DNA from 2 places in the Bacillus sp. LL01 genome. Region 1 is predicted to be linked to the other one. Evidence: riboswitches for the same ligand, from Rfam matches in the RefSeq annotation. Region 1 holds a riboswitch; the other holds the start of a gene.

Evidence for each region. A riboswitch is a leader RNA that binds a small molecule or an ion and turns the genes downstream of it on or off. The one in region 1 is predicted to bind lysine.
Region 2: linked by a shared signal. The riboswitch ahead of AB685_RS18345 (aspartate kinase) and the one ahead of AB685_RS07140 (Na+/H+ antiporter NhaC family protein) in region 1 are both predicted to bind lysine.

Annotation. Positions count from the first base shown of each region.
Region 1 is NZ_LFEL01000002.1:120,271-123,700, reverse strand. It holds gene AB685_RS07145 (HD-GYP domain-containing protein) at 1-1,047, shown strand, start outside; lysine riboswitch at 1,146-1,335, shown strand; gene AB685_RS07140 (Na+/H+ antiporter NhaC family protein) at 1,474-3,036, shown strand; gene AB685_RS07135 (sodium-dependent transporter) at 3,392-3,430, shown strand, end outside.
Region 2 is NZ_LFEL01000007.1:23,580-27,009, reverse strand. It holds gene uvrC (excinuclease ABC subunit UvrC) at 1-1,001, shown strand, start outside; lysine riboswitch at 1,072-1,258, shown strand; gene AB685_RS18345 (aspartate kinase) at 1,411-2,652, shown strand; gene AB685_RS18340 (YslB family protein) at 3,132-3,430, opposite strand, start outside.

The sequences.
Region 1 (3,430 bases):
AATGATTCCGGCAGGGTACTGTTGAGCGCAGGTATTTCTGTCACTTCACGAATGATTTCACGCCTGCAACAATTGAATATAACTTATGTATATATAGAAGACCCCCGCACAAGCGGCATGCAAGTGCCAACAATCATCTCTGATAAAGCCCGCAAAGAGGCGGTAAAAACCATCACAGACACTTTCAAATCGGTGGAGCATGAAAAGTCTCTAAGTAAATGGTTTGTAATGGACAAGTCATCCAAGAGCTTAAAGTCACTAATTCAGCATCTTCTTACAGATATGAAATCCAATGATGAAGTGTCAGCATTATTGACGGATGTATATGTGCACGATAATTATGTATTTACCCATTCGTTAAATGTAACGCTGTATGCACTCTCCATTGGATTGAAGCTCGGATTGTCGCAGAAAGATCTAGAAATATTGGGGCTAGGCGGTATCCTTCATGATATAGGGAAGATGCTGATTCCGAATGAGATACTTTTCAAGCCTGGAAAACTTTCAAGCGATGAATTTGCTGAAATGAAGAGACATGCAACCTATGGCTATGATATTCTTCGCAACATGCAGTCTATTCCGTTGCTGGTCGCACACTGCGCTTTCCAGCATCATGAGCGCCTGAATGGGAGCGGCTATCCTCGTGGGATAAAGTCAGATGACATCCACCTGTTCGGAAAAATACTCGCCGTAGCGGATGTTTTCGATGCCGTGACGTCGCACAGAATCTACCGGAGTGCCATGCTCCCTCACGAAGGCCTCGAAATATTATACGCGGGGTCGGGTACATTGTATGAGCCGGAAATTATCGAAGCATTCCGCAAATCAGTAGCCATCTATCCATACGGATTAATGGTCACATTTAATGACGGAAGAAAAGGACTTGTCGTCGGACAGAACAAGGATCTGACGGAGCGACCTATAATCAGGGTGGTAGAAGAAGAAGGCGAAGAATTGGAAACGCCATACGATATTAATTTGAAAGACCATTTGAATTTAGCGATTGTAGACTGCGACTCGCTTGAAAAAATAGCGGCAGTCAGCTAGTAGGAAATACTCTCAAAGAAAAGAAATATATTTCCTTTGTCCTATATGAGGATATATGTTATAGTAATTTCATAAAATAATATACTTCCCTTATCATACGATGAGGTAGAGGCTGCATAGCATAAGAGTAGTACTACTGGAGGGTGACACCTAAGATGGTAGAAGAAAGGATGCTGTGCCGAAGCAATATAAGCTGTCAAACTTATATTGCTGGGGTTATCTTGAATAAGGATAACACTGCCATTATGACCGGTACGGACGGTTCAATAATGGAGGGCTACTGATCGGGTGGAGGATAACACATTACATAGGTAATGATAGTTATTTTCTATCATTACCTTTATTTTGTTCTCTTTCAGCGCCTTCCATTGTTGTAAACCGTTTGAACTGGTCAAACATATTACAGCTTAATGGGGGTTTTTTGTTATGGAAGGAACTATTTATTCATTAATTCCTCCAGTGCTTGCGATCTTGATGGTCATTTTGACCAGGAGAGTATTGCTGTCACTTGGAGTAGGTATTTTGGCTGCAGCACTTATGTTGGCAGATTTCAATCCGCTGACAATGGTAATGTTGATCTGGGATACGGTAGTAGGGCTTTTTTATTCAGTAGAAGATAAAGAGCTTAATCTTTGGAACATTTTCATCCTGCTATTTTTACTATTATTAGGGATTATTACTGCATTCATCTCTATCACAGGAGGAAGTCGTGCATTCGGTGAATGGGCGCTTCAACGTGTCAAAACAAGAAGAGGCTCCAAACTGTTAACAACTGTATTAGGATTGATCATATTCATTGATGATTATTTCAACAGTTTGGCGGTTGGTCAGATCAGCAGACCACTTACAGATCGTCACAAAGTATCTCGTGCTAAACTCGCTTATCTGATTGATTCCACGTCAGCACCGATTTGTGTAGTTTCTCCAATCTCAAGCTGGGGTGCTTATATCATCGGAATCATCGGTGGAATTCTAACGACGCACAGTGTAACAAATGTATCTGCTTTTAGCGCATTCATTCAAATGATACCTATGAATCTATACGTATTCTCTGCCATTATCATGGTGTTCCTGGTTAGTTATTTCAATGTGAACTTCGGTGCGATGAAACAACATGAAATGCGTGCCATGACTACCGGAGAAGTAGTGGATACTTCAAAAGAAGTACCTGGAGAATTGGATGATGATCTGCCGACAAGTACGAAAGGAAAAGTCGGAAATCTTGTATGGCCGATTGTTTCCCTTGTAGTCGGTGTTGTAAGTGCAATGATTTGGACTGGTTACACTGCAACAGAAGGTGAAGTATCCCTTCTTGCCATCTTTGAAAATACAGATCCATCTGCTGCATTATTCTATGGTGGTATCTTCGCACTTATCGTAACGTTCATCCTGTTCTTCCTGCAGGTTTCAAAAGGTGGAGTGGAAGGAAATGTTGCGGGTAGAGGGATTAAGGCGGGAGTAAAAGCAATGATGCCTGCCATCTATATTCTACTTTTTGCTTGGACGATTACCGGATTGATTGATTCCTTGGATACAGGAGGATATTTGGCAGGAGTAGTGGAAAATTCCAATATGAACATTGCGTTTTTACCTGTTATCATCTTTATTATTGCGGGGATAACCGCTTTTGCAACTGGTACTTCATGGGGAACGTTCGCCCTGCTATTACCTATTGCCGGACAAATTTCCGCAGCAACGGATATCGATATGCTGTTGCCTGCCTTGGCAGCTGTTCTAGCTGGAGCGGTATTTGGAGATCACTGTTCTCCGATCTCAGACACAACCATTCTATCTTCAACTGGTGCAGGGTGTAATCATATTGATCACGTTCTTACACAGTTGCCATATGCATTAATCAGCGCAGTTGTAGCAATCGTAGGTTATATTGTTTTAGGTCTTACTGGAAGTACCTTACTCGGACTTTTAGTAGTTTTTGTCGCTTTCATTTTTATCGGGTTTGGGTTTAAAGCACTGAAAATGGCAGAATAAGCTAATATTACTTTTTAAATAAAACAAAAAACACCTCCTTTTTATCTACTTGTATTAAAGTGATAAAGAGTGAGGTGTTTTTTTTCAGAAATAAAAAATGAATAAAAATTCATAAAGAAACGCTTATATAGAAGGTGGTTCGGCAAAATAGCCAAAAAGTTCAGAATAAATATACAATGTAGAGTATTGTCACATGTTGTCGATTAATATAATCGAAAAGTTTGTTTTGACATAGTCATAAAGTCTAGTTATACTATGTATAAATTATATTAAATAATCAGAAAAAATTAAACATTTGGACTCTTTCATCTATTTTCTGGTAATTATTAAGAGTCTAAGTAGGGGGAGAAAGAGAATGGAAAATCGACCGCAATGGGGGACAAGAGCAGGATTT
Region 2 (3,430 bases), on a different contig from region 1:
GCGTTCAGGTCTTTTTCATCCGTCAGGGGAAACTGATTGAGCGTGACGTGTCCCTATTCCCTATTTACAACGAGGCGGAAGAGGATTTCCTCACGTTCCTCGGGCAGTTCTATTCCAAGCAGAATCACTTTGTTCCAAAAGAAGTGATGCTTCCGAGTAAGATCGACCTGCCCGTTGCACAACAGCTTCTTCAAACCAATGTGCTACAGCCACAACGGGGGAAAAAGAAGCAGCTTGTGGACTTGGCTAACAAGAATGCAAAGGTCGCGTTAGGAGAGAAATTTTCTCTGATAGAGCGGGATGAAAGCAGGACCATCAAAGCGGTCGAAAACCTCGGAGAGATTCTTGGCATCATAACCCCTCACCGTATCGAGGCGTTTGATAACTCCAATATCCAGGGGACTGATCCGGTTTCTGCCATGGTGGTCTTCATTGATGGCAAACCGGAAAAGAGGGAGTATCGAAAGTATAAAACAAAAAGTGTCCAAGGTCCTGATGACTATGAATCCATGAGGGAAGTGGTCAGAAGACGGTACACCCGAGTGCTTAAGGAATCGCTGCCACTGCCTGACCTGATAGTCATTGATGGTGCAAAGGGCCATATGAGTGCAGTAAGGGATGTTCTTGAAAATGAACTGGATTTGTTTATCCCGATCGTCGGACTTGCTAAAGACGACAAACATAGAACAAGCAACCTCCTTGCAGGGGAGGATGCGGTGATCGTACCGCTAGAAAGAACGAGTCAGGAGTTCTACTTGCTCCAACGGATACAGGATGAGGTTCATAGATTCGCGATAACGTTCCACCGTCAGATCAGAAGTAAAAGTGTTTTCCAATCCATACTGGATGAAATCACAGGCGTCGGTGCAACAAGGAAAAAAGCATTGATGAAGCACTTCGGTTCCGTTGCAAAGATGAAAGAGGCGACTGTGGAAGAAATACAGGCTGCAAAAATACCTAAGGCGATAGCTGAAGAAATTTTTAAAAAACTTCGTGAATAGGTGTTGTAAGGATTCTTATTGTCTGATATAATCACTATTAATTTCATAATGTGCCACTTCAAATCGATGAAGTGATGATAGAGGTGCGAACTTCAAAAGTATGTAATCGGAGAAGATAGAGCTTCCGAGATGATTACGGAAAGGGGAGGATCGCCGAAGTAAAAAAAAGTCTCTTTTTCTTTTTTTTACTGGTTCTGCGTTTAAGAAATGTAGGACTGTCAGGTTGTCTTTGTGCTGCCTGGAGAGCTATCTCACCGCGTGAACGGATTCTTAATTTGACCAATCACAGCAATGAGACATTAGCTCATTGCTGTTTTTTTATATCCTCACAATGCTGCTATGGCAAAATGCGTACTGAGAGCTATCTAACATTATGATGAAATTAATCAATGAAAAGGGAATGGTGCACATGTCAACGATTGTTGTACAAAAATTCGGAGGAACATCAGTGGGCTCTGTGGAAAGAATTCAGCACGTGGCACGTCGGGTCATCAGTGAAGTGGAAAACGGACATAAAGTGGTGGTCGTGGTTTCGGCTATGGGAAAAACGACAGATGAGTTGTTAAAATTAGCGAATGCGATTAATCCGCATCCAAGCAAACGGGACATGGATATGCTTCTGACAACTGGCGAGCAGATTACGATCTCTTTGCTTGCAATGGCATTGCAGGTAAGAGGGCATGAAGCAGTTTCCCTAACAGGCTGGCAGGCGGGAATCCGGACAGAGCCGGTACATGGAAACGCAAGAATCACTCATATTGAAACAGGCTTTCTAAAAAGCCATTTGGATTCAGGAAAAATCGTCATCGTTGCCGGTTTCCAAGGGATTACGGCTAACAACGAAATCACAACACTTGGACGCGGTGGGTCGGATACTACTGCGGTAGCATTGGCTGCTGCACTAAGCGCGAAGAAGTGCGACATTTATACAGATGTTACTGGTGTTTACACAACAGACCCACGTTTTGTAAAAGAAGCCAGAAAGCTTGCTGCTATTGCATATGATGAAATGTTAGAACTGGCAAACCTAGGAGCAGGTGTACTCCACCCGCGCGCGGTAGAATTTGCAAAAAATTATGGAGTGCAGCTTGTTGTGCGATCCAGTATGGAAGAGGAAGAAGGAACGATTATTGAGGAGGAAGTATCCATGGAAAAAAATCTAGTTGTCAGAGGAATTGCATTCGAAGACCAAATCACCCGTATCACCGTTTGTGGACTGCCAAATGAGCTACATACATTATCCACAATCTTTACAACACTGGCTCAGCACAGCTTGAACGTCGATATCATCATCCAAACAAGTATGGATAAAGATACAACTAATATTTCTTTCTCTGTCAAAACAGTGGACGTGAAAGATACTATTGAAGTATTGGAACAGCACCAAGGCCGTTTAGGGTTTACAGCCATCGAGCAGGAAAGCGGTCTGGCGAAAGTATCCATCGTGGGCTCTGGTATGGTTTCCAATCCTGGGGTAGCAGCCGAAATGTTCCAGGTGCTTGCTACAGAAGGAATCCATGTGAAAATGGTGAGCACTTCTGAGATCAAAGTTTCCACAGTAGTCGATGTTGCCGAGATGGTTCGTGCGGTGGAGGCGTTGCATGTGGCATTTAAGCTAGGCGAAGAGTCTGTTGAGAGAGTATTAAGCTAAGAGAATAGTAGTTTTGTTTGTGAAGTGCCCTTTTCTAAGTGAAGAGGGTGCTTTTATGTGGGGTGTGGGGAGTGCTAGTGCGCATTTACTTTCCGTTAGATAGAAATACGAGCCGAACTGACCAACATACGAGCCGAACTGACCAACATACGAGCCTAACTCATTAAGATTCTTTCCGTTAAAAGAATATACGAGCCGAACTCACCAAAATACGAGCCGTCCGACAAAAAAACACAAAATCCCCCATCCCCCTCCCCTAAGTACATCCCACACTACTCCCAAAATCCCCTAAAAAAAGCCGACCACCCCAACAGGGCAATCGGACATCAACTATTATCAAATTAGCAAGCGGGAAAATTAACCATCATTAGGTTGCCACCCGTAAGGTAGTCAGAAGCCAAGCCCGCACGAATCCACCTGGAAGTGCACTCGGTAGCTTGCTGCCCGCTAACCACCCTGGAGGCAGCAACAAAATGACATCACTTATCCCACTGTACTGTAATTGTAATCTCTTTTCGTTTTTTCTGCTCTTCAATCGCTTCTGCAGTTTTCCCTTTTTGACGTTGTATCTGTTCGGCTAGGAATCCTGCTTCAAGTTGGAAGGTTGCGTCTTTGTTTAGCTCTAGACGGCGCTGAACCATTTCACCGCGAATGAGGTATTTTACCTCATATTTGCTCTGTTCTATCAGTTCAAGCTCTCCCCACCCAGCTTCTCTGAAGAACTGGACAATTTCCTCTTGGATATCAATAGTGAATTTGCGTGCCAGCTGTTTTCCAG